4 regions of the Virgibacillus kimchii genome follow, and region 1 is predicted to be linked to each of the others. Evidence: predicted binding sites of a transcription regulator. Region 1 holds the regulator's gene; each other region holds the start of a gene.
The links. Region 1 encodes Rex, which represses fermentation and respiration genes when NADH is low (regulators of the CRP and FNR family bind a similar motif). Its sites were predicted from a motif close to TTGTGAAATATTTCACAA; they were not measured.
Positions count from the first base shown of each region.

Region 2: a site for Rex is predicted at 3,235-3,252, ahead of ACZ42C_RS04300 (nitrate reductase subunit alpha). Genes of this name have one in related genera too.
Region 3: a site for Rex is predicted at 3,267-3,284, ahead of arcA (arginine deiminase). Genes of this name have one in related genera too.
Region 4: a site for Rex is predicted at 2,663-2,680, ahead of ACZ42C_RS07145 (hydroxymethylglutaryl-CoA synthase). Genes of this name have one in related genera too.

Region 1 is NZ_AP043951.1:3,752,281-3,758,501, reverse strand. It holds gene groES (co-chaperone GroES) at 1-115, opposite strand, end outside; gene ACZ42C_RS18330 (CPBP family intramembrane glutamic endopeptidase) at 442-1,146, shown strand; gene ACZ42C_RS18325 (YdiK family protein) at 1,150-1,347, shown strand; gene ACZ42C_RS18320 (hypothetical protein) at 1,460-2,488, opposite strand; gene ACZ42C_RS18315 (redox-sensing transcriptional repressor Rex) at 3,155-3,802, opposite strand; gene moaC (cyclic pyranopterin monophosphate synthase MoaC) at 3,789-4,298, opposite strand; gene ACZ42C_RS18305 (ABC-F family ATP-binding cassette domain-containing protein) at 4,432-6,221, shown strand, end outside.
Region 2 is NZ_AP043951.1:862,683-868,903, reverse strand. It holds gene msrB (peptide-methionine (R)-S-oxide reductase MsrB) at 15-977, shown strand; gene ACZ42C_RS04315 (DUF6501 family protein) at 993-1,196, shown strand; gene ACZ42C_RS04310 (M14 family metallopeptidase) at 1,326-2,519, opposite strand; gene ACZ42C_RS04305 (4Fe-4S dicluster domain-containing protein) at 2,701-2,940, shown strand; gene ACZ42C_RS04300 (nitrate reductase subunit alpha) at 3,376-6,221, shown strand, end outside.
Region 3 is NZ_AP043951.1:1,683,662-1,689,882, forward strand. It holds gene ACZ42C_RS08510 (YfcC family protein) at 52-1,533, opposite strand; gene arcA (arginine deiminase) at 1,782-3,014, opposite strand; gene ACZ42C_RS08520 (Crp/Fnr family transcriptional regulator) at 3,387-4,073, opposite strand; gene ACZ42C_RS08525 (hypothetical protein) at 4,182-5,228, opposite strand; gene ACZ42C_RS08530 (hypothetical protein) at 5,445-5,699, opposite strand; partial or broken gene ACZ42C_RS08535 (PglZ domain-containing protein) at 5,669-6,193, opposite strand.
Region 4 is NZ_AP043951.1:1,393,593-1,399,813, reverse strand. It holds partial or broken gene ACZ42C_RS07155 (bile acid:sodium symporter family protein) at 394-1,384, opposite strand; gene ACZ42C_RS07150 (YtnP family quorum-quenching lactonase) at 1,659-2,522, shown strand; gene ACZ42C_RS07145 (hydroxymethylglutaryl-CoA synthase) at 2,724-3,896, shown strand; gene ACZ42C_RS07140 (PepSY domain-containing protein) at 4,000-4,314, opposite strand; gene ACZ42C_RS07135 (M42 family metallopeptidase) at 4,481-5,545, shown strand; gene ACZ42C_RS07130 (DUF84 family protein) at 5,568-6,083, shown strand; gene ACZ42C_RS07125 (YtoQ family protein) at 6,103-6,221, opposite strand, start outside.

The DNA of each region.
Region 1 (6,221 bases):
CTTTACCTTCCTGTGGTTTTTCCTGGGCAGAATCGGGTAGAACAATTCCGCTTGCAGTTGTTTCTTCTTGCTCGACAAGCTCGATAACAACACGATCCCCTAGTGGTTTAATCATCTGTAGAATGCCTCCTTGGTTCCATAGTATTTTTAATTGTTAGCACTCTGCATCGGTGAGTGCTAACTCCAATTATTATAATAATTAATTCCGTTTAAAAATGCAAGCATAGAGTCACCATTCCCTGTATTTTTTCATCAGGCCCCGCTTCTTTCCTGACATTTCATTATAAATGGGGGACCCACTTATGGTAAAATACACATGATAAATATGCAAAACATCATGTATGATGAGGATTTTCACATTCAGTTTTAGCGTGTTTGGGAATTGAATTGTTACATCAAACCATATACTGTATAAAGTTTTTCTAAAAGGAGTCGTTTTATTTGCCAAAGCGTTATTGGTGGGTCATTATCACCTATATTGTCATGCAATTTTCAGGGCTTTTGTTTGCCCCTATTTTAATGGACTTGCTTCCCTACAGCGAAGCGGATATTATTATTTATTGGACTATTTTCAGCTTCATCATTGGTCTTATTATTGTGTTGCTGTTAATGCGGCCGGACATGAAAATGGGAAGTGCGCGTAATGCTTCCGGTGCAGGTTCTATTATATTATGGTCGTTTCTCGGTTTGCTCATGGCTTATTTTGGCCAGGGAATTGCTGTATTGATCGAAATGGAATTGCTCGGCATTGAACCCGGATCGGAAAACACCCAAGCAATTATGGATATTGCCCGCTACTCGCCATTGTTTATGGTCGTTCCTGCCATTATCGGGCCTATTTTGGAAGAAATTATTTTCCGTAAAATTATCTTCGGAGAGCTTTATAAAAAAATGAATTTTTTCTTTGCTGCCCTGCTGTCCTCATTTATCTTCGGGATCATCCACGGAGAGCCGCAGCATCTGTTAATATACGCAACAATGGGATTTGTATTTGCATTTCTGTATGTGAAAACAAAACGAATTATTGTACCGATCATTGTGCATGCTGCTATGAATTCACTGGTCGTTTTTGCACAATATAATATGGACCCGGAAGAAATTGAAAGAATACTGAACGAGCTGCAGTTTATCTTTTTTGGAGGCTAACATATGAGGTTTTCACCGCGGACCATGGCTATTATCTATTTCTTCCTCGGTATCTTCTTTATCTATGTAGCCATACAAAGTGTGGAAGATACCATATGGAATGTAACCACCGTGGTGCTCGCTTTATTTGCCACCCTGGAGATTGGTGTGAGCATCAGGTTAATGGCTATGTATTTCAGAATGAAAAACAATGAAAAATAAACACGCAAAATGCTCTTATTTTCTGGTCTACAAAAACACAGCATACCAATACTGGTATGCTGTGTTTTTTTTAGCCTACTTCATTTTTTCGCAAGCAAAATGCATTACCATGTTATTGAATCTGAGATAAGTTTTCAATCCACTCATCTCTATCTTCAATTACATCTTCTATCACGGTATATCTTACTGCAAATAAATCCTCATCTTTTACGAAGGTACGGGCAAGTTCTTCCTGATCAAATTGCATCGGGTCATTTTCCACCGAGAATTCAAATATTCCTTCTTCTTCGGTTTCTTCCAGCCGGTTAAATGCAAATTCACCTTCTGCCGTCATATCTGTTAAATTGGTCTCCATGACATCCATAAATTGTGCAACTCCGATTTCATCTTTTCCGCCAGGGAAATAATGTACTGTTACAAGTTCCGAGAAATCGTCAATATCATCTCCCGGCATCAGATATTCAGCAATGGCTTCACCCATATCTTCCGCATAGTGGATCAGTACCCATTCATCTTCATCAAATGGCATTTCCAGCCCGGATACAGCATCAGCATACTCGCCTTCCATTACTACTTCTTCTGCTGCCCCTTCCTCTAATGGCTCCCCATTTTCATCCAGTACAACGTAATCTACGAGCTCCGTATCATAAATCTTCCATTCTCCATCTTCCGGACGCAAAATATGGACACCGGTCAGTTCATTATTTTCATAAACCGGCCCATCCAGTTTAATATTCGTCTGTGTGTAAAAAACCCTTGCTTCCTCTTCGGATTTTTCTTCCACTTCCATATCAGAAATGTCAATGTCCAATGTGTAAACGGACATATCTTCCAGGATTTGCTCCGTCTCTGCATATCCCGGTGATTCAGAGTGCAGTGTTTCCATATGGGCTGTCTTATCATCATCCGCCATAGTCGCCACGTTACGCTCGAGGACTGCAAACAACTCCTCATCCTCCGGTATGCTTGCTTCTTCCTCCTCTTCCTCAGCTTCTTCCTCTTCTTCGGTTGCTTCAGCTTCTTCTTCCGTGTCCGCCTCTTCTTCTTCGGCCTCATCTACTCCTGCATCATCATTACAGGCTGCCAGGAAAATACCGAGCAAAAGACCCAAGGCCAAAAGTAACAGTTTCCACTCTCTCACTTACGCTACCTCCTATGTAATTGTTTAATAAAATCAAGGCTGCTCACAAGAAATTTGGCTACTGCCCACCTTTGCAGTAGCCCCTATGGTACTTATGCAGAAGAAAATACTTTAGTGCCGATTAGAAAAGCTCGCCCTATAGCGAATCTTTAGCTTTTCTTATACTTAGCACTTAAAAATTTTTACTACCTCGAAATACTTCTCTGGGACCACGGTACAGCAGTTCCTAGCCCCACCATAAAGATTTGCAAAAATTTTATACTTTCTTTCTTGCAAGTAAGGAAATATAGTCAGCATAGCACGCTTGTTTTTATGTACAGCCTTCATTTCTCGCGTGCTTTCTTCAAGTTTCTATGGTGCCCCCGTCATTCATTTTCATATTTTCAAAGAAAAAGTGCATTATTTATTTGCTTAAAGGGTGCATCGCCATTATTTTGTATTATTGCAAATAATTTTAAAAACCGGATAACACCTGATTAGAAAAAATGATTATTTCACAACCATTATGAAGAAAGCATCACCCTATATCATAGACTATGGCCAGGCATCCGAAAAGATGCCTTTTGACTTATAAAACCAAAATTTATAGGTATAATTTACTATTTTAAATTTATTTCAAGAATTCCCACAAATTTTATGCCGCAAAAAAGAGACCTTTTCAGCCTCTTAATTCTCCACCGAGTTCTTTGTTAAAGGATAATGTTTCAGGAAATATACCAAGGCCTGCAGTTCCACGGCCAAATCGATATGATGAACCCGTATATGATTGGGTACAGTAATGCGTGCAGGGGTAAAATTTAATATTCCTGTAATCCCCAGATCAACTAACCTATCCGTAACAGTGTCCGCTTCCTCTGCGGGAATGGTCAAAATGGCAACTTCAATCCCTTCCATTTTTTCCTCCAGCTGATCGATATGGTAGATGGGTACATCACTGATTGTCGTGCCAACTTTAGTAGGATCAGCATCAAATCCCATTTGGATCCTTATATTGTTGTTTTTCAGGAAATTATAATTTAGAAAGGCTGTTCCCAGGTTACCGACTCCAATCAATGCAACATCTGTAACTTCATCCTGGTCCAATGTTTTTCTAAAAAAACCAAGCAGGTATTCCACATTATACCCATAACCTTTCTTACCAAGCGCACCAAAGTAGGAAAAATCCCTGCGTATGGTGGCAGAGTCGACTTTCACCGCTTCGCTCAGCTCTTTGGAAGAAACCCTGCGTTTCCCCTGGTGGTTTAAATTATTTAAAAATCGGTAATAAAGCGGCAATCGCTTTGCCGTTGCTTGTGGTATTTTATTCTGATCCATGTTGATTCCTCTTTTCTTCCCGGTAGTAGTCTCCTGACTTTCCACCTTTTTTCTCCACTAAATAGGTTTGACCAATAACCATTGATTTATCAATGGATTTACACATATCGTAGATGGTAAGCGCGGTGGCAGAAGCTGCTATTAAAGCTTCCATCTCCACACCCGTGGAACCTTTCGTCTTTACAAACGCTTTTATACCCAGCTCGTAGGTACCGTCTTTCACAAACCATTCAAAGGAAATATCAATAGAAGTTAATGGCAGCGGATGGCACATAGGAATGATATCGGACGTTTTCTTGGCTGCCATCACGCCTGCAACCTGCCCTACTGCGAGCACATCCCCTTTTTTTATACTTTTTTCCGTAATTTTATAATATATTTCTTCATTAACCAAGATACTAGTTCTGGCTATAGCAGTCCGCTCTGTTTCTTTTTTCTCGCTAATATCCACCATTCGAGCTCTGCCTTCTTCATTAAAATGTGTGAAATCAGACATTCGCTTCACTCCATTATTCCAGCGTTTATCTCTATTTTAACAGAAATTCAGCCGGAAGTCGTGATTTATTTCACAATTATATTGCTTGCTCCATCAATTATAAGATAAACTGGAAGGTGATGAGGTGAAGATAATGATTCAGATGCAAATAAATGCGCTTTCCAAATCTTACGGTGCGGAAGAGATTTTATCTAATATAAAACTGGAAGTGAAACAAAATGACCGGATCGCCATTGTCGGGAGAAATGGTGCAGGAAAATCAACCTTAATGAAAATTATGGCCGGGGAGCTTACCTATGATGAAGGAGAGCTTTTTAAGCCAAAAGATTTAACGATCGGTTATCTTGCACAGCATACTGTACTGGAGTCTGAGAAGTCGATCTGGGATGAAATGCTGGAAGTGTTTTCCCATTTGCTTCACAAAGAAAACGAACTGCGGACAATGGAAAAAAAACTGCAAAAATCGGACACCCTCTCCGGCAAGGATTATGAAAAGCTGCTGCATGATTACGATCAGCTCATGGAAAACTTCCAAAAAGAAGGCGGATATACGTATGAAGCCGATATAAAGTCTGTACTCACCGGACTCCATTTCCATCATTTTGATTACGATACACCGATCAGTGAATTAAGCGGTGGACAAAAGACGAGACTTTCTTTGGGTAAATTGCTGTTGAGCAGGCCGGACCTTCTCCTGCTGGATGAGCCGACAAACCATTTGGATATGGACACCCTCAACTGGCTCGAAAATTACTTGGTGGGATATCCCGGTTCCATTGTAGTCATTTCCCATGACCGTTATTTTCTCGATAAGACCGTTTCCATCGTCTATGAAATTTCACGGCATAAAACAAAAAAGTATCATGGTTCCTACAGTGATTTTCTGAAACAGAAAGCCTTGGACTATGAAAAAGAACTGAAGGAATTTGAAAGACAGCAAACTGAAATAAAGCGGCTGGAGGATTTTATTCAGCGCAATATTGCCAGGGCTTCGACGACAAAAAGAGCGCAAAGCAGAAGGAAACAGCTGAACCGTATGGAAAAACTCGACAAGCCATTGGGGGATGAGTCTTCTGCCAACTTTTCCTTTCAAATAAACAGACGAAGCGGAAATGACGTATTAAAATTGGAGGATCTTTCATTTCGCTATGAAGAGGAAGAAGCGATGTTGTTCAGAAATGCCACGCTCCATGTGAACCGTGGGGAAAGAATTGCGCTTATCGGTCCAAATGGTGTCGGAAAAACAACCCTGCTGAAAACCATCCTGGGGAAAAATACACCAAGCAGCGGCACGATTCAAATAGGAACGAACGTACAAATCGGATACTATGACCAGGAACAGGCTAACTTGACATCCTCCAAAACGGTACTTAACGAATTATGGGATGATTACCCGCAGATTAATGAAAAAGATATCCGTACCGTTTTAGGGAACTTTCTATTTACCGGGGATGAAGTATTAAAACCGGTCCAAGCTTTAAGCGGGGGAGAAAAAGCAAGGCTGGCACTGGCCAAGCTGATGATGCAAAAGGCAAACCTGCTTATTATGGACGAGCCGACAAACCACCTGGACATCGACAGTAAAGAGGTATTGGAAGCAGCACTGCAGGATTATCCGGGAACGATTATTTTTGTTTCTCATGACCGTTATTTTATCAACAGAATTACCGACCAGGTAGCTGAAATGAATAAAGACGGAATTACTCTTTATCTCGGCGATTATGATTATTACACAGAAAAGAAAGAAGAAGAAGCTGAACGAAAAAGGTTAAGAGAAGCGGGAGAAAAAGCAAAAAAACGGGAAGCAAAGAAAAACAGCTACTGGGAAGTAAAACAGCTGCAAAGTGAACAGCGGAAGCGAAAAAGAAAAATTAGCGAGTTGGAAACCCAAATAGAGAAACTGGAAGAAGCCATTGCAGAACT
Region 2 (6,221 bases), 1.3 Mb from region 1:
GTGGAGGTGCGGAAATGGCTTCAAATAGAGAAACAGCTACATTTGCAGGCGGATGCTTCTGGTGCATGGTAGAACCATTTGATGAACGTCCGGGTATTATAAGTATTGTTTCGGGATATACAGGCGGAGATGTGGAAAATCCAACCTATGAACAGGTTAGCTCAAACACAACCGGTCATGTGGAAGCCGTGCAGATTAAGTATAATCCGGACATCATGTCCTACGAACAGCTTGTGGAAACATTTTGGCAGCAAATTGATCCAACCGACCCGGGAGGTCAATTTAATGATCGGGGAGAATCCTACAAAACAGCCATATTTTATCATAATGAAGCACAACGGAGGATTGCTGAAGCATCCAGGCAGAAACTTGATGAAAGCAAAAAGTTTTCAAAACCGATTGTTACGGAAATTCTTCCTGCCAAAACCTTCTACGAGGCCGAAGAAGAGCATCAGGACTATTACAAAAAGCAATCCTTCCACTACCGGCTCTATAAAAAAGGTTCCGGGAGGGAGGATTTTATTAAGGAAAATTGGCAAAAACCCGTGGATAAATCGGCATTGAAAGAAAAGCTGACACCACTGCAATATCATGTAACACAGGAAAACGGAACAGAACGTCCTTATCAAAATGAATATTGGGATAATGAAAAAGAAGGCATTTATGTTGATATTGTTTCCGGTGACGTTCTGTTCTCCTCCCGTGACCAATACGACGCCGGGTGCGGATGGCCAAGCTTTACCAAGCCGGTTGACAATTATCAATTAACCGAAAACACGGATACCTCCCACGGAATGATCAGGACGGAAGTGAGAAGCAGAAATGCAGATTCCCATTTGGGACATGTATTTGAGGATGGCCCAAAGGAAGCAGGGGGATTAAGATATTGTATGAACTCTGCTGCCATGCGTTTTATTGAAAAAGAACATATGGAAAAAGAAGGGTATGGAAAATATTTATATCTTTTCAAGGATTAATAAAGGAGTTAAAACATGATTCATCTTGACTGGGAAAACAAGGAAACAATAAAGCAGGTTAAGTGTGTCCATGCGGACGCAAAGAAATTTATCGTAAACAGAAAATTAACACCCGGGAAAACGTATGATGTAAAAAATGAAACTGATGAATTTTACTTTATCATCGATAACAGTGACCGGGTAGGCGGTTTCCTGAAAGATTACTTTGAAGAAGTATAAGCTGTGTTCGTTTTGAACACATACGAACTATGAAGGCTGTATTATCATACCTGCCAACAAAATACGTGAAATCAGCTTTATAGAAAAACAGAAGGAGGGAGGACGACCTTTCTCCTTCTGTTTTCATCTTTAATCCAGATATAAATTGGCAAGCAGTATTCCCAGACTTTTTTCATACATATCGGGAAATTGCTCCACCGGCAGGGGATTAACACCGCGTCCCAGTTCCACCGTAAAACCCGGCCTCCTGAATTCCTGTATGAACCAATCTTTATATCCGGCATAGCTGTCAACATACTGTACAGGCTGATAGCCGCTCACTCTCTCATATTCATTTACAATTACTTCGGACTCCGGAGGCTCCAGACCCTGAAAACCCCAAAATATGACTTCTCCCTGTGTATGAAAAGCATGAACCCTTAAGAAATTCCGCTCAGCTGCCATTTCTGCCATGGCAATGGCCTCAGGTTCCGTCAGTGGCTGGTAACCGGGGAAATCAGCAGGCTGCGGGGAACTTGGTTTTCGTGCACTTTCCGTTTCCCATAATGCGGGATATTGATTATTTAAGTCCACACCTCTTATATTTGCTTTCCAATTGGAAAAATCTTCATTTTGGTTGTTGATTTCCAGCACTTCCTCCTGATATTCCCCGGCAGCCTCAGCCCCATTTAAAACAAGATTGACACCATCCGGATTAACCATAGGAACAATGGATAAAAGGGAATCGCGGTAAAATGGGAGCATAAACAGACCTCTGATAGGAAGATGATTAGTAAGAGAAAGTGCATATTCATTAATAAATTGCATGAGTACCGGAGTAGTAATCCATTCCTGTGCGTGAAAGGATCCATTTACATGGACGTTCTTTGCACCCCTTCCGATCTGCAGATCTATAATATCTTTAGTCATCACCGATTGGCCAATAACCTGCTGCATGATAAAAGGATATACTGTTGCCAGCTTTTCCATATCCGACAGCATTGTTTCATACGTATAATGGCTGGCATCCGAAATAATCATCCCTTCCACTTTATGAGGCAAATAAATCTGTTCGTTAATTTGTAACTGGAAAGCATCTATCCCCGGGTTTAATAAACGGAGACTATCCACCGGCACATTATTAGTCATCGAAATCGTCCATAGGGTATCATTCGGTTGGATGGTATAGGGTTCAACCATATAGCCGGGGATAGCAACTTGTTGTCCAGTTGTTAGTTGATCAGGTGTAATGCCAGGGTTCGAATCCTCAATCAATATGAGGGGTATGCCGAACAGCTGACTATAGTACCATAGAGTATCTCCGTTTCTTACAGTGACCTCCATCTAATTCCCTCCTTATGATGGATGAATAGTAATTCCTATGTTTACAAGGCTGAAAAAATGAATAATTTCCCTGGTTCGACATACGTGATCATTGAGTTTCTTTTTTATTTTTAAAGGGAAATAAGTTATACTGTAACTAGCCGACATAACTCATAACATACTACCGATGGGAGGAAGACGAATGGCTTTTGTAATCACTTCACCGTGTATCAGTGAAAAATCCGGGGAATGTGTGGAAGTTTGCCCTGTTGATTGTATAGAAGAAGGAAAAGATATGTTTTATATTGATCCGGATATATGTATAGACTGTGGCGCTTGTGAAGCAGTATGTCCCGTAGAGGCAATTTACATGGAAGATGAAGTACCTGAAGAAGAATCGAAGTATATCGAAATAAACCGCAAGTTCTTTGAAGAGCAATAAAACAGAAAGCCGCTGCCGTGACAGGCAAAGCGGCTTTTTTTATTTAGTAATTCCACTTAAAATTAAAGCCATGTACAGTTTCAGCAGGCTGTGGTAACCATAAAAAATTCTCCAACCTACGAATGTACAGTAAAATTGTTAATAATTAACTCATAATATGGGAACACTGATTAAAGTAAGCGTTGCCAAAAGCAAATATGGAAGCCGGTTGCCTAATCCCTGTTAGTAAAGAATAATAAAACAGTTTTTCTGCTTTAGCTGCAGCTTACATAATTTATAAAAAGATAAATAATTAAGTGATAAATGTCACATTATTTTTCAGTGTATTAGTTATCGTTTGTAGAGAAAATCTGCACATGTTATCCTTACCACTAATTAACAATGTAGATTATTCTAATATTAACCACAAATCTGTCATTTCGTTGGAGGTGCAAAATGAGCAAACCATCTACACCGTTGTGGAAACGTCTGTCTTATTTTGGAAAAGCAGAAAAACTGAATGACCAGTATGAACGATCTCCGGAAGACCGAACCAAAACAGAGCGCTATTACCGCAGAAGGTGGCAGCATGATAAAGTAGTAAGAACGACACATGGGGTTAACTGTACCGGTTCCTGCAGCTGGAGGGTTCATGTTAAAGATGGGATTATTGCTTGGGAAACCCAGGCCATAGATTATCCGACTACAGGAAAGGATATGCCGGAATTTGAACCACGTGGCTGTCAAAGAGGTGCCACCTTTTCATGGTATACGTACAGCCCCCAACGGGTACGTTATCCCTACATCCGTTCAGCTTTATTAAAAATTTGGGCTGAAGCGCTAAACGAACAGAAAGATCCTGTAAAAGCATGGAAAAGCATCGTGGAAAACCCGGACAAATCCCAAAGATACAAATCCGCAAGAGGAAAGGGAGGATTTGTCCGGACAACCTGGGAAGAGATTAATACGCTGTTATCTTCCTCTATTATTTACACCATTCAGCAGTATGGACCGGACCGGATTTTTGGATTTTCCCCCATTCCTGCAATGTCGATGGTCAGTCATTCCAGCGGTGCCCGCTTTCTTAATTTAATTGGCGGCTCGCTTTTAAGCTTTTATGATTGGTATGCAGATTTGCCACCTGCATCGCCGCAAGTATGGGGTGAGCAGACAGATGTACCTGAAAGCTCGGATTGGTTTAATTCAAGCTATTTGCTTGTATGGGGTTCAAACCTGCCGCAAACCCGTACACCGGATGCCCATTTTATGGTGGAGTCACGCTATAAAGGCACAAAGATTGCAGCAGTAGCACCGGACTATGCTGAGTATGTAAAATTTGCAGATACCTGGCTGCCGGTGGAAGCCGGGATGGATGGAGCACTGGGAATGGCCATGACGCACGTCATTCTAAAAGAATATTATGTGGATCAGTCAACACCGTACTTTAATGATTACGTTAAAAAGTATACAGATTTACCTTTTTTAATCACACTCGATCAGGACGGGGAAAATCTGAAAGCAGATAAATTTGTCCGGGCTGAAAACGTCGGAATGAACATTCCCAATGCAGCGTGGAAGACCGTGGTTTATGATCAAAAAAGCGCTTCCTTTGCAGCCCCTGACGGTACGATAGGTCATCGCTGGGAAGATAATCAGACTTGGAATCTCCATTTGCGTGATACGGATAATGAACTCGGAGAAATAGATCCTGTCTTATCATTAAAAGATCATGCTGATGAAATAGTTGATGTCAGTTTCCCCGAGTTTACAAACACTTCCAATCACAACATTTATAAAAGAAAAGTACCTGTAAAAAAAATAATGATTGATGGAAAAGAAAAGTATATCACAACTGTTTTTGATCTATTACTGGCTAATTGCGGCGTGACCCGTAATTTACCCGGTGAGGAACAAATTAATTATAAAAATGAAAGCGCTGCATTTACTCCCGCATGGGCGGAAAAAATGAGCGGTGTACCTGCGGAGGATATTGCACAAATCGCCAGGGAATTTGCCCAAAACGCGGTAGATTCAAAAGGTCGCTCCATGATTATTATGGGATCGGGAATCAATCATTGGTATCATTCCGATATGATTTACAGATCCATTCTTAATCTTGTTTTGCTGACAGGATGTGAGGGGGTAAACGGTGGTGGATGGGCCCACTATGTCGGCCAGGAGAAGATTCGTCCGCTGGAAGGTCACCAATCTGTAGGAATGGCAAGAGACTGGGGGATACCAGCAAGATTGCATGCCGGTACGTCGTTTTTCTATTTTGCTACGGAACAGTGGCGGTATGATACCCAAAAAGTGGATGGGCTTATATCTCCGTTAGCCAAAAAAGGCCGCTACGATCATTTGGGAGATTATAACTCCCTGGCGGCAAGATTAGGTTGGGTGCCCTCATACCCGCAATTTGATCAAAATTCGACAAAGCTGGTTGGAGATCAATCCGAAGAAGAAACAGTAAAATCAATCGTAGAGAAAATAAAATCCGGTGAAATGAATTTTGCTGTGGACGATCCAAGCAATCCCGTCAATTTCCCAAAAATGCTTTTCGTGTGGCGGGCAAATCTGATCGGCAGCTCTGCAAAGGGGCATGAATACTTCCTAAAACACTTATTGGGTACCCATGAAGGAACATTAAGTGAACAGGAAGAAGAGAAAAACACGAATGAAATAAAATGGATAGAAGATGTGCCGGAAGGAAAGTTGGACCTGCTTATCAATTATGACTTTCGCATGAGCGGTACGGGGTTATATTCGGATATCGTTTTACCTGCCGCCACATGGTATGAAAAACATGATTTATCAAGTACGGATATGCATCCCTTTATTCATCCATTTAATCCGGCAATTACTACCCCCTGGGAATCCCGGACGGATTGGAATGCATTTAAATCTCTGGCAAAGAAATTTTCGGAAATGGCCGAAACCTATTTGCCTGAAACAGTTAAAGATGTTGTTGCCCAGCCATTGCTGCATGATTCAAAAGATGAAATACGGCAGGCTTATGGCACGGTTCCAGATTGGAAAAACGGGGATTTTGAACCAGTACCCGGCGTTAATTTCCCTAAACTCCAGGTCGTTGATCGTGATTATCCCCAGATCTATGAAAAGTTTATTTCCCTGGGAGATAACATTCGAAATCAATTGGGTGCTAAAGGCATCTATTGGGATGCAAAAGAAGAGTACGACCTGCTTAAAAAGTTGTTGGGTGTAAATAAAAAGACGAAATACTTCGAAGGACTGCCAAGTATTGAATCCGATCGTCAGGCAGCAGAAACCATTCTAACTTTATC
Region 3 (6,221 bases), 2.1 Mb from region 1:
TCAAACAACAAATGCTCTCCCCTGCCCATCACTCCCTGCAAAAATTCATAGCTAGAGCAAAACTGTTATGCTCATAGAAGCCATGACAATAATAGATAAAACAATCAAAAGCTTCCAGACGTGCTTGAAATATACGTTATACGGGACACGGGCTATCGCCAATGCTCCCATAATAACGGCGCTGGTCGGTGTAATTAAATTTACTACTCCGGCAGCACTTTGAAAAGCGGTCACTGCCATTTCCCTTCCTACGCCGGCAAAGTCGGCCAAAGGTGCCATGATTGGCATGGACATCGTCGCCAATCCGGATGTGGACGGCACCAGGAATGATAATGGCAGATAGAACAAGTAAGCCAGGTTGGAGAATAATACCGGCCCTACCCCGTCCAACAACTGCTCTCCCCAATGCAGCACGGTTGCTGTCATTCCACCATCTGCCATGACAACAGAAATACCTCTTGATATGCCAATAATTAAAGCTACACCAAGTAAATCTCTCGCCCCATCAACAAAAGTGCTGGTGAAGTTTTCCTCTCCCATTCTGTAAATAAAGGCGATAACAATGGAAGCAAACAGAAAGAGCAAGGTTAATTCACCGAACCACCAGTCACCCAGCGGCATGACATTTCCAAGAAACGGACCGATGACCGGGATGTTTAAGAAAAAGTTGTTTATGTTATCAAAAATGTGGATGTTAAATTTATCTGCCCATGGTATGACACCAAGAACCATAAATAAAAAAGTGATACCAAACACCCACAATACTGCTTTTCGCTTTCCGGTTAAATCCAATAACTTTTCGGATTGTCCGCTTAGAAAGTACGCTTCATTATCCTTTTTCATATCGTACACCAGGGATTTGGAAGGATCTTCTTTCACCCGTTTGGCATATCTCATAACAAAGAAAATAGTTACAGCGAGTGTGAGAATAAGGATAATTACCCGAAGTATAATCCCTTCACCGATGGAGATTCCTGCAAAGCCTGATGCAATCCCTGTTGAAAACGGGTTCATCGTGGAGCCAAGCACACCAACACCTGATCCTAGCGCGATAATTGATACTGCAGTCAGAGAGTCATACCCTGCTGCTATTAAAATCGGAATGAGCAATGGATAAAAGGCAATGGTTTCTTCCGCCATTCCGTAAGTGGTTCCACCAAGGGCGAATAAAACCATCAGTACCGGAATAAGCAGATGCTCCCTGCCTTCCATTCCTTTTACAATACGGCCGATTCCTGCATCAATTGCCCCGGTTTTCATTACAACGCCAAGAAATCCGCCAATAACCAGGACGAAAAAGGCAATATCCTGCGCATCAAAGAAACCGCGAATAGGTGCGTACAGTACTTCCCATATACCTTGGGGATTTTGTTCCATTTCAGTATAAGTGCCAGGTACCGGCTGCAAATCATCTCCCAGGATCTCGTATTGACCGGCAGGCACGATCCAGGTTAGTATAGCAATCACTATAATAATGAGAAATAACAGGGTGTACGCAGAGGGCATTTTAAATTTACTTTTTTTCTTTTCCATGTCTCTCCCTCCTCATCAAATAATTTCCTTCCTGAGTTACCATCTTTCAAACATGACTACATCTACTATTTCGTTTTCCGGAAATTAAAGCTCGTCCTTGATGCATCACCCTGTTTTTTCTGTATAAGGAATCTTAGATAGCGTGTAACACAGGGTTGGACTGCGAGCATGAAACCAGTCCATCATGAATCCTGTTCATTCGCATCCCCCCTTTAATTGGTGGGAGAAACAGTGGTTCCTGTTTCCCCTTACAGATCTTCCCGATATAGTGGCATACTCATGCAGCGCGGTCCGCCTCTTCCCCGGACGAGTTCCGAACCCCGGATTTCAATAACTTCAATTCCATGCTCCCTTAATAATTGATTGGTTACATAGTTTCTTGCGTAGGTGACTACGACACCTGGAGCAATGGCCAGTGTATTAGAACCGTCATTCCATTGTTCCCTGGCTGCTGCAATCGGGTCTCCTCCTCCACACGGGATCAATGTCACGTCATCCAAATGAAGCACAGCTTTTAATGTTTCTATTAAATTTTTCCTTGGGGTAATTTTTACCGTGTTTTCTGTTTCACCTTTTTCCAAAATATAAATATTCATGTCCCCAGTAGGCCCCTGAATAGCAGGATGGATCGTAAATTTATCATAGTCGACCATCGTAAAGACAGTATCCAAATGCATGAATGCTCTTGTTTTTGGAATTTCCACCGCAACGACTTTTTTGATCTTGTCCTGACGGTTGAATATATTTAACGCTAAACGTTCAATTGCCTTGGCAGCTGTTCTGGAACTGATGCCAATCGCAACCGTATCCTCTGAAAGCATAAGTTCATCTCCGCCTTCGACTGGATACTCAAAGTAACGGTCCAGCCAAACAGGTATATCATGTCCGGCAAAACGTGGGTGATATTTTAAAATATAGCTGATGAACAGAGACTCTCGTTTTCTCACTTCTTCACGCATCGTATTAATGGTCAGGCCTTCCCCGATTACTGCCGCTGGGTCCCTTGTAAAATAGAGGTTTGGCAGCGGATCCAGATAAAATGGATAATGATCATCCAGCAGTTCATAAAGATGGGTCTTTTTCTCCTTCTGAATCTCAGATTTTCGCACGCCGGCAATGATCTTATCAATCATATCCTTCGTACTGTGGGATAACAGAAATTCAGACACCGTATCGTATGAGCCATTCACCATCACTTTTGATTCAAATAAAATATCTGCCACAAATTGCTCCTTAATATCTTCTGTGTGAAGCGCTTCAGAAAGCAACGTAGTTAAATATAAAACTTCAATGCCCCGGTTTCTTAACGCATTTGCAAAATAATCATGCTCTTGCTGAATCACCTTCAAGTCCGGGATATCATCAAATAATAGCCTCGGTAAATATTCCGGGGTAAGGTTTTCCAATTCTTTTCCAGGCCTGTGTAGTAATACCGACTTTAATTTACCAATCTCCGAATTGACACGAAATGGATATTTCATCGTAAAGACCTCCTGTTTTTTTATTAAAAACAAACTTTCTTATAAAATGTTTAGAGAAAATAACCTTATCTCTCTATCTTCTATTCTACTTTGGAAAAGAAACTTTTGATGTGGGGGTTTATACAATAACTTTGTTAATGTTTTCACATAAATAATGTATGCAAATTCACCTTTTATTTGCAGTAAATCAGACAAGGCAGTTGTATAGATTTTGGCATTCATAATGTGGAGGATTTGGCATAATAAGTTTTAATGTGAATGTTTTCACATGATAGGGTGGTAAATAACCGAATTAACATTGTAATTCGGTATTATTGCGATAACAAAGGAGAAGGATCAGCATTATGCTGATGAAACATGCAGTTGCTTCTTTTATACGCATTTTCCGATGAAGTAGTCTGCGTCATGCACTATGATTTTCTTTCCGTTCAATGATATAACTTGATCTTCTTTTAACGTCTTATATACGTGTGATACGGTTTCCCGGGAGGTGCCTGCAATTTGAGCCATTTCCACCATGGTTACTGGAATGTCAATATGATAATCTTTCTCAATTTTGGTGGAGAAATTCTGAAACAAATAGCTGATGGATTGTTCCACCCGATCTGTTGCAAGCGGTGTGGATACAGTCTGAAGGCGGTCCTGATGTCTTTTCGTTAAAAGATCCAGCCGCTTAATGATATGCAGTAACATTTCATTTTTTTGCGGAATGATCGATTCAAACTTTTTCGTAGGGACGTAGTATACATGGATGTCAGTAACTGCGTAAGCTGAATATCGATAAAAATCCTCATTAAATAATCCTACATACGGAAAAAAATCATTCGGATTAATATAATTAATATACAGCATGTTAGCATCCCGATTTGTTTTTTCCAATTTCACATAACCGTCTGCGAGGAGAAAGATTCTTTCCCGTGGATCTCCTTCTGTAAAAAGCAGCTGATTCTTCTTGTAAGTTCGTTCAAACAGCGATGTTTTTAATTCGGCAATTTCTTCCTCACTAAAATGAGATAAAAATTCAAAGTTGGCTAAATTCACTGCTGGTGATGTTCGCATTCAATCCCCACCTTAATTCCTTTTCCTACTTTAATCATAACATAAAAATAAGGGATTAGATGTGATGCAGATCAATTTTTGGAAAATAGTCATACAATCAAGTGAATTCTAGTGTACCATTGCTTTTTTTGTTATAAATTCTGTAACATTTTTTATGTCTTCGTCTTTAATATGAAATTGCTGTTCCATCGCTTCTAGATATTCTCCTGCTTTTTTGATGTTTTTAATTCCGTTTTTCATATAGGATTTATACCTTGCTGTGACCTCTTCAATTTCTTTCTCATACTTTTCATCGGTGCCCGGGGTTACAGCTATTTCATATAAATCAATTATCTCATCCTGATCACGTTCAGGGGAAAATTCATGCGGATCGGTACTGTCAAATATACAGAAATCCAATTCTCTTACCAGAATCATATCTATACTTCCAGGATCAAAGCTGCAATGATACTGCTCTATGTCATACCCATGCTGCATGCATGCTTCCGCAATTTTTTTCATGAACGTGGATTTACCTGTACCTGCCCGGCCCTTAATATAGTAAGCCTTTGACACCTGATTAATTATATGGGGAACCTCGTTCACTACGCCATCAGCCGTGTTCGTACCAAATAAGCGATAAAAAGCATTTCCTTTATTAGTTGTTTTCGGTACGTTTTCCAGCAGTTTTTCAATGAAGTTATCAGCCAGCTCATCCGCTTTTTGAAAATCCATTTCATTGATATAGATTGCTTCCAGGTCATCGTGTATTTTTAAGCCGGTTTGGAAATCGTCGTAGGCTAAGTTTGTGTATTCCTGAATTTTTTCTTTTTGTTCATCAAGATCGTTGGGGAGTTGTTCGGATATGAATAAATTAAGGTCAATTTCAATTGCCCCCGGTAGATTCGGTGTTGCAATGTCATCAATGATCATGGCCGTCTTTTTGTCGCGGATGATAACACCGTCAAGGTATTCTTTTTGTTTTGGGCTTAATAGTATCTCCAGCTCATTGTCTTTGTATCTTTCCATGACTTTATTGATAACAGCAGTTTTTAACGTATGCGATGGATGCTTCAGGATAATGACATATTTAAAGTCTTTTACATTGGAAGGCAGCAAGTTAATAAAACCTTCCGCTGTGTTTGCAGAAACATAATACTTTTTAATTGCGGACACATCCTTTTTTCTTTTTGTGTAGTTTATGTATATTTGGGTGTGTGGGTGAATGATACACGCTTTGTTAATCAGTTTTTATCCCGCTGTGTTAAGATAAACTCTCTTATAAGCAAAACATCATATAGGCAGGCTCAAACTACTATTGCACGTGAAATATAGACCTAGAACCTGCCTTCACAATGTGTTTCTTTCATAGTTCTTTCCATTACTCAAAAGTTAAACAATATCTATTGTAAAAGCATATTTCTCATAAATGGACTCCATTTTTTCTTCTTCATCTTCCAATATAAGATAGTAATCTTTACGCTTATCATATGCAATCGATTTAAACACGAATTTTTCACGCATGGTTCTTTCTGTTGCCTGGGAAGAGACACTTTCCGCAATCATTCTAACTTCATTGGAAACACGTTCTCCATCTTCATCCACAAAATAAACAGTTAAATTTCTTGGCCGTTTTTTGTCTTCCACGCGGGCTGTCTGGAAAACTCCAAATAAGTAATCGTATTTGTTATTTTTCTTGTTGGCGTTGTTAACTTCACATCCACTTTTACCGCAGCATTAACCAATGATTTACTTCGGTCATTTTTAAATGTAATAACAGGGACAACAATTTCCTGTAACATCGCACCACCATGAACAAAATTCGCACCTGCACCTTGGATGGCAAACCGATTAATCCCTTTTGGTACAGTAACGTACAAGTCCTTCTCCTGTTCTAAAATATAATCCATGGAATAGTCCAGGGTTCCTTCTATTTCTCTGGACTTTTCCGATACGGAAAATCTCCGCTTCGTAACGATCGCATCTTCTTCTTTATCCGGCAGTTTTTGGCTCTCTGCCAACGGCTTTCTCTGATATAAAAATCCATGATCCGCTGTAATTAAAATGTTGGAAGCACTCGTGTCCACTACCAGCCGGTTTACCAGCAGCCGAATGTCATTTATCGCATCTTCGGCAGCTTCATGTTGTCGTTGCCATCATTGGTACTAT
Region 4 (6,221 bases), 1.9 Mb from region 1:
CAGTACATAATCTTTATGTTAACAATTTAATTACTGTATATAGACTACCAAAAAAGGTATTTTTACGCATAAATAAAAGTTTAGCTTTTAAATTATATAATCATAATGAGCCTGATGAAGTTCAAATAAACAGGAATAGAAGGCTAATGACTTGATTTTACTTACCAACTATATGGCTTTAATTGAAGAAATGGAAAGAGGCTGGGACATAACTTTAAAGTCTTGAACAAAAACCGAACAAATCATGGTGATAGCGTATCACAGGACGCCTCGTATATTCCCGGAGCTGGGTAAGTGGTTTGTTTGGGTTTTTCTCCAATAAAATTAGTTATGTCCCAGCCTCTCTTTTGGATGGTATGTTGTTATAACACAATAATCAGGCTTCACCATATATTATTGGTTTATAATTTGATCGTTGTTTCGACCATCTTGCTCATGTTCCATCTTATTTTCCTCTTTAAGTGCTTTTCTTCTCCAATAGGTAGCGAGTATCGGTCCGGAAATATTATGCCATACACTGAAAATAGCGCTGGGAACAGCAGCAATTGGAGCAAAGTGAGCTGTTGCCAGAGTAGCTCCCAGTCCTGAATTTTGCAGTCCAACTTCCATGGACAATGCTTTTTGTTTCTTGAAATCCAACCCAAAAATTTTAGCCATTAAATAGCCCAAGCCCAGACCGAGTAAATTGTGTAAAATGACAACGGCAAATATTAATAGACCGGTTGTGGCTATGTTTTCCTGATTTCCTCCGACTACTGTGGCAACGATGGCTACGATAGCGATAACAGAGACTAAGGGCAAAGCCTGGACACTTTTTTTCTACCTGCTTGCTGAAAAATGCTCTTAATGTGATACCTAAAACAACCGGGATAATGACGACTTGTACGATGTCCCAAAAAAGAGCTCCGGCAGAAACCGGAAGCCATTGGCTCGCTAAAATCCACACTAACAAAGGTGTCATGATCGGTGCTAAGATTGTAGACGATGCGGTAATACTAACTGATAAAGGAGTATCTCCCCTGGAAAGAAAAGTCATGACATTTGACGCTGTACCACCTGGACAGCAACCGACAAGAATCACTCCCACAGCTACTTCCGGGGGCAACTGTAAACCTACGGCCAATGCGAAAGCGATGAGCGGCATGATGACAAATTGTGCCCCGACCCCGATGGCCACATCTTTCGGTCTTTTAAATACTTCTTTAAAGTCCTGCGTGGTCAGTGTTAACCCCATTCCAAACATGACCACCCCAAGCAGTATGGATATGTATGGGGCTATCCAAATAAAAGTATCCGGTGAAAAGAATGCAATAATGGCAAATGCTAAAACCCAAATGGCAAACGTATTACCAACAAATTGACTGAAGTTTGCTAACTTCTGCATTAATATCCCCTCTTTCTTATATGTTAAAATAAATTATATTATATTATATCTGATTATAAAGAATATTATTGATTAAACAAGTGCATTTGCTCAAAAAATAATTAAATTACTAAGAATATGGCCTGAGTTTGGAATTGTTAATAAGAAAGATGAAAGGTTTTATAATTAATAATGGCAAGTCTTTTATAAGTAACTGATTCTTGTGATCTGTTATGATAAAGTTAATGCGATATTTTATATAGAATTCAAATTTTTTACAAGGAGGAGAAACAGAATGGAAACATTACAGGTTGGTAGAGCAAAATTAACCTGGCTGAACGGGGGAGTAAATTTCCTGGATGGTGGTGCTATGTTTGGGGTGGTTCCGAAGCCTTTATGGAGTAGAAAGTATCCGTATAATGATAAAAACCAAATTGAACTGAGAACAGATCCGATATTACTGCAGCTGAACGGGAAGAATTATCTTATTGATACCGGCATGGGGAATGGAAAATTAACGGACAAGCAACTACGAAATTTCGGGGTGAAGGAAGAATCTTCCGTAGATTTATCTCTGAAAGAACTTGGGCTGACTCCTCAGGATATCGATGTGGTGCTTATGACTCACTTACATTTTGACCATGCGTGCGGCTTGACAAAACCGGATGGACAGGGCGGGTTTGTGTCAGTTTTTGAAAATGCAAAAATTTATACTTCTGCAGTCGAATGGCATGAAATGAGAAATCCGAATATACGGTCAAAAAATACATATTGGAAAATGAACTGGGAGCCAATCGTTAATCAAGTGGAAACATTTAAGCAAGAGAGAAAAGTGACTGATGGTTTAAAGATGGTTCATACGAGCGGGCATAGTGATGGGCATTGCATCCTTGTCTTTGAAGATGGGGAGGAATGCTTCATTCATATGGCGGATATCATGCCAACCCATGCCCACCAGAATAAATTATGGGCACTGGCCTATGATGATTATCCGGTCACTTCTGTCCATGAAAAAGAGAAATGGATGGATTTCGGATATAACAAGCAGGCATGGTATACGTTTTATCATGATGCCTATTACCGTGCGATGAAATTTAATGAAAAAGGGGAGAAGATTGATGAGATAGTGCGGGAACGGTATGCGTATGGAGGAAATTAGTACAAGAACGGTTCATTGATTTTGAAGTACCCGGATTCTTTTCGGGTACCATTTTTTTATAAATGATATTTGCGATTAAATCATTGTTTTTCCGATCGCAATATATTATTATTTACGTATTAATAAAAAAATGCAGTGACTTGTTCATTGTTTCACTAGTATGACTATCTTATACAGTGGATGTGTGGAAGGAGAATCAGCTTGAAAATAGGAATAGATAAAATAGGATTTTACGCACCGCATTTATATCTGGATATGGAAAATTTAGCGAAAGCAAGAGGTATTGATCCGGATAAATTTACGATTGGAATCGGTCAGGAAAAAATGGCACTTACACCAATCACACAGGACCCGGTAACGCTTGCTGCGAATGCCGCGTCGGAAATGCTGACCGAAGAAGATAAACAGGCGATAGATTTTGTTATTTTTGGTACAGAAACCGGGGTGGATCACTCGAAATCAGCTGGAGTGTATGTGCACCATCTGCTTGGAATAAATCCTGCAGCAAGAACAATTGAAGTGAAACAGGCATGCTACGGTGCAACGGCAGGAGTTCAAATGGCAAAGGGACATATTGCGTTAAATCCCGAAAGTAAAGTATTGGTACTTGCTTCGGATATTGCCAGATACGGGCTGAATACCGGTGGAGAATCCACACAGGGAGCAGGTGCAGTAGCGCTGCTGATCAGCAGGGAACCAAAAATTTTGGCTTTTGAAGACACGAGTACGTATTTGACAAATGATATTATGGATTTCTGGCGTCCGATTTATTCCGATAAAGCATTTGTGGACGGGAAATTTTCCAATGAACAGTATATTGCATTCTTCTCCAAAGTATGGGGGAGCTATAAAGATAAAACGGGGCATAGCATCAAAGACTTTGAAGCTTTGTGTTTTCATCTGCCATATACAAAAATGGGTCTGAAAGCATTAAGGACTATTTTTGATGAAGGCAGTGAGGAAGATAAAGATCGATTAGTGGAAAATTATCAGCAAAGTACTCTCTATAACCGAATTGTCGGAAACATTTATACCGGTTCTTTATATTTAAGCTTATTATCTTTACTGGAAAATAAAGAGAATCTAAACCCGGGCGTGAGAATTGGTTTATTCAGTTATGGGTCGGGAGCCGTTGGTGAATTTTTTACAGGAATTATCCAGCCGGGCTATGAGAAACATTTAAGGGTGGAACAGCATACTAAATTGTTTGCGTCACGGAAAGAAGTTTCTGTAGAGGAATATGAACAAATCTTTGAAGAAACGTTACCCGTGGATGGGTCCACTGTTGAGCTTGAGATTGACAACGACCCTGCAGCAATCTGTCTGGCAGGGATAGAAGATAATAAACGTCAATATATTAATAAAAATAATTAAATGAAAAAAGCTCGGGAATATTCCCCGGGCTTTTTTTAGATAATCCACCGGTAACCGGTCGGCATGCAAATATTCTTATGTTAAAAATACAATCATTACATTATTATGTCGTTTCAATGGAATCAATGACAGTGCCTGTTTCTACATCCACATAAAACTCATACTGTTTATTTTCCCCATCAATATTGCGGGTGACGCCGCCTTTATACGCATCATACAACAAGCCGTTCATTTCCACTTCCTCCGGTTTCATATAAATCCAGGACCCGCTGATTGGACCGCTTTTCTTAAATGTTTCTTTCGCACGTTTTAAAGCTCTTTCCGGTGTTATCTTTTGCATGTTTTCCATCTGTTGTCTAGCTAAATAACCTACTGCTACCCCCATTCCCGCAGCAAGTGCAACTCTTTTTACACCCATTTTACGTTCACCTCTATCAGTGTTTTGTTTTTTCTGTATTTACCCCATAGTATACAGCAAACGGGAAAAAATAGAAATCAATAAAACAATCAATGGGAAAGTGGAAATAATTTGTCTTCTTCCGTTATACTGAAGATATTGCATAGAAAATTTATGGAGGGATTGCATGAACCAGGAAACGAAGGATTTATTTAGAAATTTAACCGAACTGCAGGGTGCACCTGGGAATGAAAAGCTTGTACGCACATTTATGAAAAAAGAATTGGGAAAATACGCGGATAAAGTGATTCAGGATAATCTCGGCGGCGTTTTCGGCGTTAAAAATGGAGAAGGACCGAAAGTGATGGTTGCGGGTCATATGGATGAAGTTGGTTTTATGGTCACGCAAATTACGAAAAATGGCATGATTCGCTTTCAGACACTTGGCGGCTGGTGGAATCAGGTGCTGCTTGCCCAGCGTGTACAGGTGATGACGGATAACGGACCTGTAGTGGGGGTGATTGGATCCATCCCACCACATAATCTAACGCCGGAACAGCGGAAAAAGCCGATGGAAATAAAGAATATGCTGATTGATGTCGGTGCAGATGATAAAGAAGATGCAGAGAAAATTGGTGTAAAGCCAGGACAGCAAATCGTTCCTTTAACACCATTCACGCCAATGGCCAACGAGAAAAAGATTTTGGCAAAAGCTTGGGATAACCGTTATGGCTGCGGCTTATCCATTGAATTGTTAAAAGAATTACAGAATGAAACAGTTCCCAACCAGCTTTATTCCGGTGCTACCGTACAGGAGGAAGTAGGTCTGCGCGGTGCTCAGGTTGCGGCAAATATGATAAAACCGGATATTTTTTACGCGCTTGATGCTTCTCCGGCTAACGATGCCAAGGGTGATGAAAAGGAATTTGGCCATATTGGAAAAGGGGCGCTGCTCAGGATTTTTGACCGGACGATGATCACGCATCGTGGTATGAGAGAATTCATTCTGGATACGGCGGAATCCAATAACATTCCATATCAATTCTTTGTTTCCCAGGGAGGAACAGACGCAGGACGTGTGCACATTTCCAATGACGGAGTTCCTTCTGCAGTCGTTGGTATTTGTTCCCGGTACATTCATACTTCCGCATCGATTATTCATGTGGATGATTATGCAGCTGCAAGAGAATTGCTTGTTAAGCTGGTAAAACAGACAGACCAGAATACAGTGGATCAAATCAGGCAGGCATAACAGCAGAAATGGATGGTTCATGATGATTGTAACGATCGGTTCCTTAAACCCGGCGAAAATGAATGCGGTACGAACTGTCTTTCCGGACAAAGAAGTCAAGGGGATAAAAGTTTCCTCCGGCGTTGCTGCACAGCCTTTTTCTGATGAAGAAACGAAACAGGGGGCAATAAACCGCGCGAGGAAATGTTTGGAAAAATTCCCTTCCTCCATGGGCATTGGTCTGGAAGGCGGTGTCATGTTTGTGGGTGATCAGCTGTTTCTTTGTAATTGGGGAGCATTGGCAACGCCTGAAGACAATCTATTTACAGCAAGCGGTGCAAGAATATTACTGCCCGGGGAAGTTGCTGTCCGCTTACGGCAGGGTACCGAACTCGGAGATGTGATGGACAGTTATGCAGAAAAGAAAGCGGTCCGCAATAATGAAGGCGCTGTTGGTATTTTTACTAATGATCTTGTTTCAAGGCAGGCTATGTTTGAACATGTCGTTCGGCTACTGAAAGGACAGATGGAATATTGGACAGGAAAAAAGCAGCGGTAGTTACCGCTGCTTTCATGTATTATTCATAGATATATGCGATAACATCCAGCGCCTGCTCGACCGTTTCCACCGTAACATTTGCTTTATTGGACAGCTCTTTCAACGGATGAACCAAAGATGGGTCACGTACAATAATTG